DNA from 2 places in the Streptomyces sp. JLBT605 genome. Region 1 is predicted to be linked to the other one. Evidence: riboswitches for the same ligand, from Rfam matches in the RefSeq annotation. Region 1 holds a riboswitch; the other holds the start of a gene.
The links. Region 1 has a riboswitch for cyclic di-AMP ahead of AC4BDD_RS06580 (M23 family metallopeptidase). Riboswitches for the same ligand answer to the same signal wherever they lie in the genome.
Positions count from the first base shown of each region.

Region 2: it holds a riboswitch for cyclic di-AMP, as region 1 does, so the genes downstream of both, AC4BDD_RS15755 (M23 family metallopeptidase) here and AC4BDD_RS06580 (M23 family metallopeptidase) in region 1, are expected to answer to the same signal.

Region 1 covers NZ_CM177087.1:1,432,000-1,439,027, reverse strand. The annotation lists gene AC4BDD_RS06595 (DNA gyrase/topoisomerase IV subunit A) at 1-395, opposite strand, end outside; gene AC4BDD_RS06590 (M16 family metallopeptidase) at 705-2,072, shown strand; gene AC4BDD_RS06585 (M16 family metallopeptidase) at 2,069-3,493, shown strand; cyclic di-AMP (ydaO/yuaA leader) riboswitch at 3,764-3,921, shown strand; gene AC4BDD_RS06580 (M23 family metallopeptidase) at 3,936-4,754, shown strand; gene AC4BDD_RS06575 (GntR family transcriptional regulator) at 5,036-5,848, shown strand; gene AC4BDD_RS06570 (HPr family phosphocarrier protein) at 6,060-6,341, opposite strand; gene AC4BDD_RS06565 (bifunctional acetate--CoA ligase family protein/GNAT family N-acetyltransferase) at 6,530-7,028, shown strand, end outside.
Region 2 covers NZ_CM177087.1:3,628,022-3,635,049, reverse strand. The annotation lists gene AC4BDD_RS15775 (L,D-transpeptidase) at 1-1,100, shown strand, start outside; gene AC4BDD_RS15770 (GNAT family N-acetyltransferase) at 1,137-1,742, opposite strand; gene AC4BDD_RS15765 (hypothetical protein) at 1,890-2,192, shown strand; gene AC4BDD_RS15760 (aldo/keto reductase) at 2,291-3,298, opposite strand; gene AC4BDD_RS15755 (M23 family metallopeptidase) at 3,520-4,731, opposite strand; cyclic di-AMP (ydaO/yuaA leader) riboswitch at 4,743-4,904, opposite strand; gene AC4BDD_RS15750 (DUF6227 family protein) at 5,364-6,134, opposite strand; partial or broken gene AC4BDD_RS15745 (DoxX family protein) at 6,646-7,028, opposite strand, start outside.

The DNA of each region.
Region 1 (7,028 bases):
CGCATGGCGGCGGGCGGGTCGTCATTGCCCAGCGAACCGAAGTTGCCATGGCCGTCGACCAGCGGCAGCCGCATCGAGAACGGCTGCGCCATGCGCACCAGCGCGTCGTAGATCGAGGCGTCGCCGTGCGGATGGAGCTTGCCCATCACCTCGCCGACGACCCGGGCGCACTTCACGAACGAGCGCTCCGGGCGCAGCCCCATCTCGTTCATCTGGAAGAGGATGCGGCGGTGCGCGGGCTTCAGTCCGTCGCGGGCGTCGGGCAGCGCGCGCGAGTAGATGACCGAATAGGCGTACTCCAGGAAGGAGCCCTGCATCTCGTCGACGACGTCGATGTCGAGGATGCGCTCCTCGAAGTCTCCCGGAGGCGGGGTCTTCGTGCTGCGGCGGGCCATCGGGCTGCGGCTCCTTCAACTACCGATGCTGTGTCTGATGCCGACCATTGTGGCGCGCCCCACCGACAACGCGGACCGCGCCCCGTCCCGGGCGCCCCGGCAGAGCCTCCCCGGACCGGGACCGGCGGCCTCCCGGACCGGTAGCAGCAGCCTTCCGGGCGGGACCGGCGGCCTCCCGGACGGGGAACCCACCGGATCCCGGGGCGGGGAACTTCAGCAGATGTCGGTGCGGTTGCATACAGTGACAGGACTGCTCAACGCACACATCCACACCTGCACCAGCACGCGATCGAAGGGACGTCCATGCCCATGGGTCACACGGCCACGCAACAGGCCGGTTCCGGCGGCCTGACAGCGACCGAGCACCGCCTGGCCAACGGCCTGAGGGTGGTGCTCTCCGAGGACCATCTGACCCCGGTCGCCGCCGTCTGCCTCTGGTACGACGTCGGCTCGCGCCACGAAGTCAAGGGGCGCACCGGCCTGGCTCACCTCTTCGAGCACCTGATGTTCCAGGGCTCGGCCCAGGTCTCCGGCAACGGCCACTTCGAGCTGGTCCAGGGTGTCGGCGGCTCGCTCAACGGCACCACCAGCTTCGAGCGCACCAACTACTTCGAGACCATGCCCGCCCACCAGGTCGAGCTGGCGCTGTGGCTGGAAGCCGACCGCATGGGGTCTCTCCTGGCCGCGCTGGACCAGGAGAGCCTGGACAACCAGCGGGACGTCGTGAAGAACGAGCGCCGCCAGCGCTACGACAACGTCCCCTACGGCACCGCCTTCGAGCGGCTGGTCGCCATGGCCTACCCCGAGGGCCACCCCTACCACCACACCGCGATCGGCTCGATGGCCGACCTGGACGCGGCGTCCCTGGAGGACGCGCGGAACTTCTTCCGCACCTACTACGCGCCGAACAACGCGGTGCTCGCCGTCGTCGGCGACATCGACCCGGAGCAGACTCTCGCCTGGATCGAGAAGTACTTCGGCTCCATCCCCTCCCACGACGGCAAGCAGCCGCCGCGCGACGGCACCCTGCCCGACGTCATCGGTGCGGAGCTGCGCGAGGTCGTGGCCGAGGAGGTCCCCTCCCGGGCCCTGATGGCCGCCTACCGCCTGCCGCACGACGGCACCCGTGAGGCGGACGCCGCCGATCTGGCGCTGACCATCCTCGGCGGCGGCGAGTCCTCCCGGCTCCACAACCGCCTGGTGCGGCGCGACCGCAGCGCCGTCGGCGCCGGTTTCGGCATGCTGCGGCTGGCCGGCGCGCCCTCGCTCGGCTGGCTGGACGTGAAGGCGTCGGCCGGCGTCGAGGTGCCCGCCATCGAGGCCGCCGTCGACGACGAGCTGGCCCGCTTCGCCGCCGAGGGCCCGACCCCGCAGGAGATGGAGCGCGCCCAGGCCCAGCTGGAGCGCGAGTGGCTCGACCGGCTCGCCACCGTCGGCGGCCGCGCCGACGAACTCTGCCGCTTCGCCGTGCTGTTCGGCGACCCCCAGCTGGCGCTCACCGCCGTCCAGCGGGTGCTGGACGTCACCGCCGAGGAGGTGCGGGCCGCCGCCCAGGCACGACTGCGGCCGGACAACCGCGCCGTGCTGGTCTACGAACCCACCGGGCCGGGCACCGACGCCGAGGACGCCACCGAGACCGCCGCCGACGACACCGCAGAAGAGGAGGCGGCCCAGTGAGCGACGCCACCACCCCCACCATGACGTTCCACCCGCAGCCGACGGGCGGCATCGCCAAGCCGTGGGCCTTCCCGGCCCCCGAGCGCGGCGAACTGCCCAACGGGCTCACCGTGCTGCGCTGCCACCGCCCCGGTCAGCAGGTCGTCGCCGTGGAGATCAACCTGACCGCCCCGCTGGACGCCGAGCCCGCCGGGCTCGACGGCGTCGCGACCATCATGGCCCGCGCGCTGTCCGAGGGCACCGACAAGCACACCGCCGAGGAGTTCGCCGCCGAGCTGGAGCGGTGCGGCGCCACCCTCGACGCGCACGCCGACCACCCCGGCATCCGGGTCTCGCTGGAGGTGCCGGTCTCCCGGCTGCCCAAGGCCCTCGGTCTGCTCGCCGACGCGCTGCGCGCCCCCGCGTTCCCGGAGAGCGAGGTGGAGCGGCTGGTGGCCAACCGCCTGGACGAGATCCCGCACGAGCTGGCCAACCCCGCCCGGCGGGCCTCCATGGCCCTGTCCAAGGAGCTCTTCCCGGCGGCCGCCCGGCTCTCCCGGCCCCGCCAGGGCACCGAGGAGACCGTCCGGCGGATCGACGCCGCCGCGGTGCGCGCCTTCTACCAGGCGCATGTGCGGCCGGCCTCCGCGACCGCCGTGGTGGTCGGCGACCTGACCGGCGTCGACCTGGACAAGGCCCTTGCCGACACGCTCGGCGCCTGGAGCGGCGGTCCGGCGCCGGAGCGTCCGTACCCGGTGATCACCGCCGACGACGCCGGCCGGGTGGTGATCGTGGACCGGCCCGGCGCGGTGCAGACCCAGCTGCTCATCGGCCGGATCGGTGCCGACCGGCACGACCGGGTCTGGCCCGCCCAGGTGCTCGGCACCTACTGCCTCGGCGGCACCCTCACCTCCCGGCTCGACCGGGTGCTGCGCGAGGAGAAGGGCTACACCTACGGGGTGCGCGCCTTCGGGCAGGTGCTGATGTCGGTGCCGGACGGCGCCCCCGGCCCCGGCGGCTCCGGCTCCGCGCCCACCGGTGTCGCGATGCTCGCCATCAGCGGCTCGGTGGCCACCGAGGTGACCGGGCCCGCGCTGGAGGACACCTGGAAGGTGCTGCGCACCCTCGCGGAGGAGGGGCTGACCGACGACGAGCGTGATGTCGCGGTGCAGAACCTGGTCGGCGTCGCCCCGCTCCGCTACGAGACCGCGGCGGCCGTCGCGGGCACTCTGGCGGACCAGGTCGAGCAGCACCTGCCGGACGACTTCCAGGCCCATCTGTACGCCCGGCTCGCCGAGACCGGGACGGTCGAGGCGACGGCCGCCGCGGTGAACGCCTTCCCCGTCGACCGGCTCGTCACCGTGCTCGTCGGTGACGCCTCGGTCATCGAGGAGCCGGTCCGCGCCCTGGGCATCGGCGAGGTGAAGGTGGTCACCGGCTGACCCACGGCCACCGGCTGAGAGGCCGTCAGCGGCCGGGCGGAGACGCTCACCGGCTGACGACGGCTCAGCGGAGCGAGGACACACAGGACTCCGGCGTCGCACGAGACGCCGGAGTCCTGCGTTATCCGCCTGCGGTGTCCGGTTTGTCGTGGAGGCGGTATGTCTGCCCTGTGGCGAGGGCAACAAAATGCCGGATCTGTTTGGCGATCAAAAGATCAGCCGTCTAGCGTCGGGTCGGCTGTTCGTCGGATTGCGTCGCACCCGCGGCCCGGGCAGCCATCGCCGAGTCCCGCAAGGGAGCCGGGGACCCGCCCTCTTCGGAGGGACTTCCCCTGGGGTGAATCGGGCGCCTCCGCGAGGAGGGGTCCGTAGGAGACCTTCCTGCTCCGAACCCGTCAGCTAACCCGGTAGGCGAGAAGGAAGGAAAGGAGTACGCCACCCCATGGCGTTCACCCGTCCCACCGGGAAGCACCGCCGCCCCCGGCGCTCCGCCATGCGCACCGGCACGAACATCGCCGGCATGGCCACCCTGGCCGCCTCCGGCGTCGTCGCCAGTCTCGCCTCCCCGGCGCTCGCCGCCGGCGGCGACTCCCCGAGCTTCGAGGACACCGGTCTGAACCAGGCGATCGTCGTCGGCGACGACCTCGCCCAGGAGATCGGCGCCCAGGCGCACAGCCAGGAGCGCGCAGCCGAGGAGGACGCGGCCAAGGCGGAGGCCGAGGACACGGCGCGCCGGGAGGCCGTCCGCCAGGCCGCCGAGACCAAGCGCAAGGCCGAGGCCGCTGAGAAGAAGGCCAAGGCGGAGCGGGCGGCCAAGGAGCGGGCCGCGCGGGAGGCCGAGCGCAAGCGGCTGAACACCTTCGTGGCGCCCATAACCGGCTCCTACGTCTCCACCCAGTACCACGCCTCCAGCGGGCTGTGGAGCTCCGGCAGCCACACCGGTGTCGACTTCCACGCCGCGTCCGGCACCACGGTGCACGCGGTGGGCTCCGGGACCGTAGTCGAAGCAGGCTGGGGCGGCGCGTACGGCAACAACATCGTGATCAAGATGAATGACGGCACGTACACCCAGTACGGCCACCTGTCGTCGCTCAATGTCTCGGTCGGCCAGACGGTGACCCCGGGCCAGCAGATCGGCCTGTCGGGCAACACCGGCAACACCACCGGCCCGCACCTGCACTTCGAAGCGCGGACCAGCCCGGAGTACGGCTCGGACATCGACCCGGTCGCCTACCTCCGCTCGCACGGGGTCAACATCTGACGCCCCCGGACCATCGCGCACAGGCCCCGGCCACTCGGCCGGGGCCTGTCGTATGTCCCGCCGGGCCTGCCGCAAGGTGGCGCCGGGGCGGCCGCGTGTGCCGCCGGGACGGCCGGAGGGCGCCGCGACTGCCGCGCAATCCCGCTTGGCCAAAAATTATCCATGAAATCCCGCCGCTCGTCGGAAATTCGAGCTCTGTGGAATAGAGTTCGGTGAACGCGCGTCGATCGACTGCGTTTCGCAGAGATTAAGGCGGAGGTTCACACCATGCGGGACCGGAAGTGAGCGGCGATACGACAGCGGTCCAGGGCGGTCGCCGGATTTCCGCGCACGCCGTATGCACCGCGATTCGGGACGACATCGTCTCCGGCGCGTACCAGCCCGGCAGTCGACTGACCGAGGAACTGCTCGCGCGCCGTTACGGCGTCTCGCGGGTCCCGGTCCGCGAGGCGCTGCGGACCCTGGAGTCCGAGGGGTTCGTCACCACCCGCCGGCATGCCGGCGCCTGCGTCGCCCAGCCGTCCGAGCGCGAGGTCGCCGACCTCCTCGACATCCGCGCCCTGCTGGAGCCGCTGGGTGCGGCGCGGGCCGCCCAGCGCCGCACCGAGGCCCACCTCAAGGTGCTCCGCGGGCTGGTCAGGCTCGGGCAGGAGCGGGCGGCGCGGGGCCAGTTGGCGGAGCTGCGGTCGCTGGGCGACTGGTTCCACGAGACCCTCGCGCAGGCCTCCGGCAGCCCCAGCCTGGCCGGGCTGCTGGTCCAGCTGCGCCGCAAGATCTACTGGGTCTACGCGGTCGATCCCGCCCGTCTCCCGCCGCCACCCGCGACGGAAAGCGCTTCGCGCGCCCAGCCTGGCCGGACCACGCCGCCGCCCGCCCGCGGCGCCGGGCGTACGGAGCCGGGCACCGCCCGAGCGGTGGAGTCCTGGGCGGAACACGGCGCGCTGCTGGACGCGGTGACCCGCGGTGACGCCGAGCGGGCTCGCTCGCTGGCCGCGGCGCACGCCGAGCGGTCCATGGCCGATTACCGGCTGCGTCGCCCCTTCCAGGTGAGGGGTTCGAAACAGTCCGTAAACACGGCGAGTTCCCAGAATTAACAATTCGCCGGTATACAACCCTCGGGGGAATTCCCGGAGCGGTGCCGTGTGCCTTTATGGTGCGCCGATATCGACGTGGAGTCCGCCCTTTCCGTGCAGGGAATAGCGAGCGGTCCTTCGGGAATGTGGTGACAGCAAGGCCGCGGTCTCCCGGTTCCGGGATACCGCGGCCTTGGTGTGCCCCGGTGGTGCCGGGGCGAGGGTTGCCGGGTCAGACCGTCTCCGGCAGTTCCTCCAGCCCCTCGGCGACCAGCTTGGCCAGACGGTCGAGCGCGGCCTCCGCGCTGTCGTCCTCCGAGGCGAGGACGATCTCCTCGCCACCCTGGGCGCCCAGGCCCAGCACCGCGAGCATGGAGGCGGCGTTGACCGGGTTGCCCTCGGCCTTGGCGATCGTCACGGGGACGCCCGAAGCGGTAGCGGCCCGAACGAAGATCGACGCGGGGCGGGCATGCAGGCCCTCGGCCCAGCCGACGGTGACGCGGCGCTCAACCATGGTGTAGCCCTTCAGGTCGTTGCTAGGTTGTCTAGACCAGTGTCGCACGGTGTCGGGAGTGGTCCGGAACGGACCTGACGCGGGGCCCGGCCGGTACGTCGTGCACAGCTTGCCGCGCCATCCGCGGGTCCGCGATGCGGCACCACGGGGCGGGTGTCCGTCTCCGCCCCGGCGCTTACGCTGGCCCCATGGACACCGCGTCAGATCCGGACCGCCACAGCTACCCGGCCCACTGGGAAGCGGACGTGGTGCTCCGCGACGGCGGCATCGCGCAGATCCGCCCCATCACCGCGGACGACGCGCAACGCCTGGTCAGCTTCTACGAGCATGTCTCCGACGAGTCGAAGTACTACCGCTTCTTCGCGCCCTACCCCCGGCTCTCCGCCCGCGACGTGCACCGCTTCACCCACCACGACTACGTCGACCGGGTCGGGCTGGCCGCCACGGTGGGGGACGAGTTCATCGCCACCGTCCGCTACGACCGCATCGACGAGCGCGGCCGGCCCGCCAGCTCCCACCCCGATCCGGCGGCCCCCGGCACGGCCCCCGCGCCGGTCCCCGACGAGGCCGAGGTCGCCTTCCTGGTGCAGGACGCCCACCAGGGCCGGGGGGTGGCCTCCGCCCTCCTGGAGCACATCGCCGCCGTCGCCCGCGAGCGCGGCATCCGCCGCTTCGTCGCCGAGGTGC
Region 2 (7,028 bases), 2.2 Mb from region 1:
CCTCAGCCGACGCCGGAGACGGCAAGCCCGCCCGTATATCGGTGACTCCGGGCGGCGACACTCAGCAGGTCGCCCCGGACGGCACCGTCAAGGTCGATGTGGCGGGCGGCCGGCTCACCCAGGTGGAGGTCACCTCCAAGGACGCCGGCGCCGCGTCGATCACGGGCAGATGGGAGGGCGACAAGAAGGGCTGGCGTTCCACCCGCACCATGACGCCGGGCGCGACCTACCAGGTCCAGGCCACCGCGACCAACGCCTCGGGCAAGCGCACGACCCACCGGTCCACGTTCCGCACCCGCCCCGCCCAGGTCTTCAACGGCGTCACCGTCTCCCCCACCAACAACAAGGTCGTCGGCGCCGGTCACCCGATCTCCATCGCCTTCGACCACCCCGTGAAGAACAAGGCCGCCGTCGAGCGCCATCTCTCGGTGACGACCTCCCCCAGGACCGAGGGCTCCTGGGGCTGGCTCCAAGACCCGCTCACCGGCATCGAGCGCGTCGACTGGCGCCCCAAGGACCACTGGGCCAAGGGCACCAAGGTCACCGTCCGCGCCGAGCTCAGCGGCGTCGACACCGGCGACTCCCGCTACCTGCGCCGCGACGTGACCAGCACCTTCACCATCGGCACCGTCCGCGTCTCCAAGGTCGACATCAAGAAGCACACCATGGCCGTCTACGAGGACGACCGGCAGGTCCGGGTACTCCCCATATCCGGCGGTGAGGAGCCCCGCTTCTCCACCTGGAACGGCACCATGGTCGTCCTCGACAAGGCCCCGCTGGTCAAGATGACCAGCGAATCCGTCAACATCGCCGACTTCTACGACAAGGACGTCCCCTGGGCCGTCCGCCTCACCACCTCCGGCACCTACGCCCACGCCGCCCCCTGGAACGAAGGCAAGGGCTACTTCGGCCGCCTCAACAAGAGCCACGGCTGCGTCGGCATGTCCGGAGCAGACGGCAAGTGGTTCTACGACCGCGCCACCGCCGGCGACATCGTCGAGGTGACCGGCTCCGTCAGCCAACCCGTCAAGACCGGCAACGGCTACGGCGAATGGAACCTGTCCTACGAGGAGTGGCAGAAGCTCAGCGCCCTCGCCTGATCCATGACACTCACCCCGCCGGCGCTGAGTGAGCGGTCAGGTCCGGTCTGCGGGGGGCGCGGTGAGGGGGCGGCTCATGAAGAGGGCGGTCTCGCCCTCCGACTCGGTGCCGATGTAGAGGCTGGTGTCCAGGCCGCAGAGGGTGAAGCCCATGCGTTGGTAGGCGCGGATGGCGGGGGCGTTGATGTTGGTTACCTCCAGCCATGCGGTGCGGGCGCCGTGGGCTTGGCCGTAGGCGAGGGCTATGGACATCAGGTGGTTGCCGATGCCGTGGCCCCGGTGGGTGGCGGCGACGGCGACGTGGCGGATGGTCAGGCGGCGGTTCCAGTCCTCGTAGGCGACGGTGATGACACCGCAGATGGTGTCGCCGTCGAGTGCCACGAGGGTGTGTTCGGCGGGCTCGTTGTCCTCGTCGTCGTTCTCGCCGCCGTTCTCGGCCTCGTCCTCGGCCTCGTCCTCGGCCTCGTCATCGGGGAAGTGCTTGGTGAGGGGCGCCTCCAGGGGGGTGGGGTGCAGGGAGAAGCCGGTCTCGGTGGCCGTGACCGCGTAGACGGTGTCGGTGGTGAACGAGTCGTCGAGCGAGGCGATCTGGCCCGCGTCGGCCGGGGTCGCCGGCCGGTAGGCGTACGGGTGCATAGACATGGATCAAACGTACGAGGAGTGATCGCGGCTTGGTGGTTGTTGCAGGAAAAGGCGCGATTCGTGACCGTCTCGTGGGGAAAATCGCCCCCTGATGCGGTCGAATGGCTCTTGGAAGGCTGAGTCGTCTGTGACTGGAGGGTTGTGGCAATGGCTGGGGTTCCGGCAGGGGTAGTGGCCGCGGGCGGGCTCGTCGGCGGGTACGGCGTGGCGCGCTGGACGAAGAAGCGGCAGCTGGGCGGGGTCGCGCTGGCCGCAGCCGGGGCGGTGGCCGCGCGGGGCTGGCGGGCGAAGGCCGGGAACGGGACGGCGGCCGCGCTGAGCGGGCTGTACGTCGCGGCGTTCGCCGGTTCGCATCCGCTGGCCAAGAAGGTCGGTGCCTGGCCCTCGGTGTTCGCCGTGGCCGGCGCGGTGGCGGCCGCCTCCTGGGCCGCCGCCGACCGCAAGAGCTGAGCGAGGATGGGAAGGCCGGGGGCGGCGGAATCCGGTGATGGATTCCGCCGCCCCCGGCCTTCCGCTTCCGCTCGGTCGGAGCCGGCGCGGGCGTGGGGTTATGCGGAGGCGGCGGTCAGCGCGGCCACCTCGGCCTCGGTCAGCTTGAGGTCGGCCAGGGCCAGCAGGGCCGGCAGCTGGTCGACCGTGCGGGCGCTGGCGATGGGCGTCGCGACGGTCGGCTGGGCAGCCAGCCAGGCCAGCGCGACGGTGGCCTGCTCGACTCCGCGAGCTGCCGCGATGTCGTCCAGGGCGGCCAGGACCTTGCGGCCGCGCTCGGTCTCCAGGTGCTGGGCCGCGCTGCCGGAGCGGGCGCTGTCCACGGACGTACCGGGGCGGTACTTGCCGGTGAGGAAGCCGGAGGCCAGGGCGAAGTACGGCACGGCGGCCAGGCCGTGCCGCGCGGCCACCTCGGCGAGCTCGCCCTCGTAGGTGTCCCGGGAGACCAGGTTGTAGTGGGGCTGGAGGGCGACGTACCGGGCCAGCCCCTCCTGCTCCGAGAACGCCAGCGACGCCTCGAGGCGCTCCGCGGAGATGTTGGAGGCCGCTATCTCCCGGACCTTGCCCTGCTTCACCAGGTCGTCCAGTGCGGTGATGATCTCCTCGACCGGCACCGAGGTGTCGTCGAAGTGCGTGTAGTAGAGGTCGATGTAGTCCGTCCGCAGCCGGGTGAGGGATTCCTCGGCTCCCGCCTTGATGGCCGCGGCGGACAGACCGCGGCGCTCGGGGTATCCGGCGCCGACCTTGGTGGCGACGACGATCTCGGACCGATTCCCGCGCGCCGCGAGCCAGTTGCCGATGACGGTCTCGGACTCGCCGCCCGAATTCCCCGGCACCCAGGCCGAGTACACGTCGGCTGTGTCGATGAAATTGCCACCCGCCGCGGCGTAGGCGTCCAGCACGGCGAAGGACTCGGCCTCATCGGCCGTCCAGCCGAAGACATTCCCGCCGAGGGCCAGCGGGTGGACCGCGAGGCTGCCGATCGTCTTCCGGGCCGGCCTCGGTTCCGGGCCGGTGTCGGTGGTGCCGCTGTCGGTCCTACCGGTGTGCTTGTCGTTCTCAGCCATGCGTTGTTTCAGCGCACGCCGCGCACCGCTTATTCCGGCCGCGGGCCATCCCTTCCGGGGCCGACGCGGGTGGGGCGCCCGCGGCCGCGGCAGAAACCGACGGCCCTGGTGTCAAGGGGGGGGGAGAGAGCACCAGGGCCGTCGGCGTATCGGGGAAGCGTGGGGGGGGTGTGGGGGGTGGGAGTGGGGGTGGGGGGTGGCGGATCAGGGGTTCGGGCGGCTCAGGGGTTCTGGCCGTGCTCGCGCAGCCAGCCCATCGGGTCGATGGGGGCCCCGCCGCCCGGACGGACCTCCAAGTGGAGGTGCGGGCCGGTGACGTTGCCGGTGGCGCCGACGCGGCCGATGACCTCGCCGGTGGTCACCGAGCCGGACGTCTGGACCATCGACGACAGGTGGCAGTACCAGATCTCGGTGCCGTCCTCGAGCGTGAGCACGATGCGGTAGCCGTAGGAACCGGCCCAGCCGGCTTCGGTGATCGTGCCGCCGTGCACCGCCTTGACCGGCGTACCGGTCGGGGCGGCGAAGTCCTGGCCGGTGTGGTCGGCGGACCACATGTCGCCGGCCTCACCGAAGGACGAGGTGAGGGTGTAGGAGGCGAGCGGGAGGGTGTAGGACGCGGCCAGCTTGGCGAGGCGCTCGGCCTCGGCCTTCCGCCGGGCCTCCTCCGCCGCCTTCCGCTTGGCCTCCGCCGCGGCCTCCCGCTTGGCCTCGGCCTCCGCGGCCTGCTTCTTGACCTCCGCGGCCTTCTTCGCCGCGGCCTGCTTGACGGCGGCCTCGGCCGCGGCCGTCTCCGCCGCCTCCCGCTCGGCCGCGTCAGCGCCGATCTGCTGCTGCTCGGCCTGCCGCATGATGCGGGCGCGCAGTGCCTCGGCCGGGTCGGTGAAGCCCTGCGCCCTGTCCTGGGCGGTGAGCCCGGCCTGGGAGATGGGGTGGGCGGAGCCCTGGGAGCTTGCGGTGGAGCCGGATGAGTCGTCGGATATCAGCGGGCCGATGCCGGGCAGGTCCTCGGCGTCGGGCAGGGCGTCCTGCGCCTCGTCCATCAGGTGCGCGACATCCGGCATGGATATCGGAGCCTGGGGCCGGTCCTTGGCGGTCGCCATGCCACCCGCGCCGACCGCCGCGATGACACCGACACCGAGCACCGCGCCGCTGCGCGCCATGCTGCCGCCGCGCTGCTTGACGACCCGGTGCCGGCCGCGGACGGGGGCGATGGACTCGGCGGTCGGGTTCCACTCCTCGTACGGCTCGTCGTCGTACGGCGCTGCCCCGGGACCGGGGCCGATGGCCGGCAGCGTGGCAGTGGCGGTGGTGGCCGTGGCGGCCGGCGCGGCGGAGGCGTCGGTTCCGGTGGCGTCGGGGCCGGAGTCGTGGCCGAGCGGGAAGCCGGCGGGGCCGTGCGGTGCCTCGTCGAGGGCAGACCTGTTGGACGCCACGGGGGCGTACTCCTTTCCTTCCTTCTCGCCTACCGGGTTAGCTGACGGGTTCGGAGCAGGAAGGTCTCCTACGGGCCAGGTTCGGCCCGATTCACCCCAAGGTTGGTGGTTCCCCGGTTCCCTTGGTGCTGCTGGTGGTGCAGTGTGCGTGCGGGATTCGGCGACGGCGCACGGTGCCGCCTCTGCGACGGCTGTGACGACCGCGCTGCGTTATCGAACGTTAATAGACGGCGCGACGCTATTCCAAGCTGTTCTCCGGAATCCACGGAGCTTTGACGCTCACCTATCGGGATGTTCTCGGGCAGCCCGGGGCGAATTGACGCCATGAGAGATACGCGGCTGAAACGGCCAGGAGCTGATCGTGCGTCAATCGTTATGCGGAGGGTGGCGGCCGGACACGCACGGTGACGGCCTTCGCCGGGAAGACGGCCCCGGGAAGACGGCCCCAGAAAGGCGGGCCCCGGCGGACGATCCGGCCGGGGCCCGAGCCCGCGACGCGACGGCGGGCATCAGCAGACAGCGGGCATCAGCGGAGTGACGGGTATCAGCAGACGGCGGGCGCCAGCAGGTGACGGCGGGCGTCAGCAGACAGTGCCATCAGCAGGTGACGGCGGGCGTCAGCGCGTCACGGCTCAGAGCTCGACGCCGAGGGCGCGCGCCCGGCGGTCCGCCGCCAGCTCGGCGGCGGCCTCGTCGAGGTAGACCTCGCACACCAGCCGCCCGTCACTGGTGAGGTTGTGCTCCAGCTCCCAGAGGCTGATCTCGTCCCCACCCGCGAGCAGGAAGGCGTGCTCGTAGAAGCGGCACCAGGTCGCGTCCGGGCCGGCGGTGCGGCGGCGCGGCTTGGGGGCGAGCGCGATGTCGTGCGCGAACGCGTTCTCCAGCAGCCGCTCGACCTCCTCCCCCGGCCGGTCGTCGTTCTCCGCGCGGCGCAGCACCCGGCGCGCGTGGTCGGCGGAGTTGTCGGCCACGTACGCACGCGCGGTGTCCAGCGGCAGCGGGGTGTGCAGCAGTTGGTCGGGCAGCCACAGCGGCGCCTCGTCGAACTCCTCCCAGCGGCTGCCTCCGGTCCGCTCGTATGCGCGGCGCTCAGCGGCCCGGAGGGTCTCCTCGTCGGCGTACAGCTCGTACAGCGGGCGCTCGTCGGGGCCGGTGTTGTGCTCCAGCTCCCACAGCACACCGCTGCTGCCGTCAGGGAGCAGGAAGATATGTCGGAAGGTGCTGTACCCGAGCGGGCCGGGCGGCTCGTTGCACTGGCGGCATGAACGCAGCTCGGTCTGGTGCATCAGGGCGCCGCTCAGCGTGGTGACCGCCGCCGCGTCGATCTCGAACCCGTTCTGGGCGCGGGCCAGCAGCCCGTCGAGATGCTCGGCGGGCGTCCCGCCGTCCTGTGCATGCACCATGTCTCTCTCCTCCCGGCCATCGACTCGCCGCGCCCCCCAGCGACCATTCGCGACTTACCGTAGCGGCGCAGACACACCCCGCGTGCGGTCTTTCGAGAAGCTGTCTCCTGACACGACTTCGGTACTCACATCTGCGCCAGGAGGCTCAGAAGCATCACTCTGCGGACCCGAGCGGTGACTGATCCGGAGGATGGCGCTCCGAGAAGTCGGGAAATCGACGGATCCGGGCGCTCCGCATCCGGATCGGGCGACCTGCCGCCTCACTCAGTCCGGACCCGCTCAGTCCGTACCCGCGATCTCTATCCCGGCTCAGTCCCGCACCGTCCGGACCCGCTCTCTCCAGCCCCGCTCCGTCCGGCCCCGCTCAGTCCGGCCCCGCTCCGTCCGGACCCGCGATCTCCGTCCCGGTGCCTTCCGGGCCCGCACCGTCCGGCCCCGGCCCCTCCTGTTCCGACCCCTCCGGCTCCGGTTCCTCCCCTCCCGGCCCCTCCCCGGTCGGACCGCTCGCCGCCGCGACGGTCGCCGCCCGGCGCCTGACCACGACGGCCGCCGCCGCGGCGCTGGCCGTGAACGCCGACACGAGCACCCAGGGGCGGTTGAGGCAGTGCCCGGTGACCCGGTCGAGGGAGTACCGGCCGGGCCCGGCCAGCCCCAGCCCCGCGGCCACAAAGCCGAGGAACGCCGGATACTCGTAGCCCCCGGCCGCGCTGAAGAACCCGGCCGGGGCGTGGACGGACACCGCGCCCGACATCGCCCCCGCGGCCGCCGCGCCGGCGGCCGGGGTCGCCAGACCGGCGGCGAGCAGCAGCCCGCCGCCCGCCTCGCCCAACCCCGCCCCGAGCGCGCTCGGGCGCCCCGGAGTGAAGCCCATGTGCTCCATGGCCCGGCCGGTGC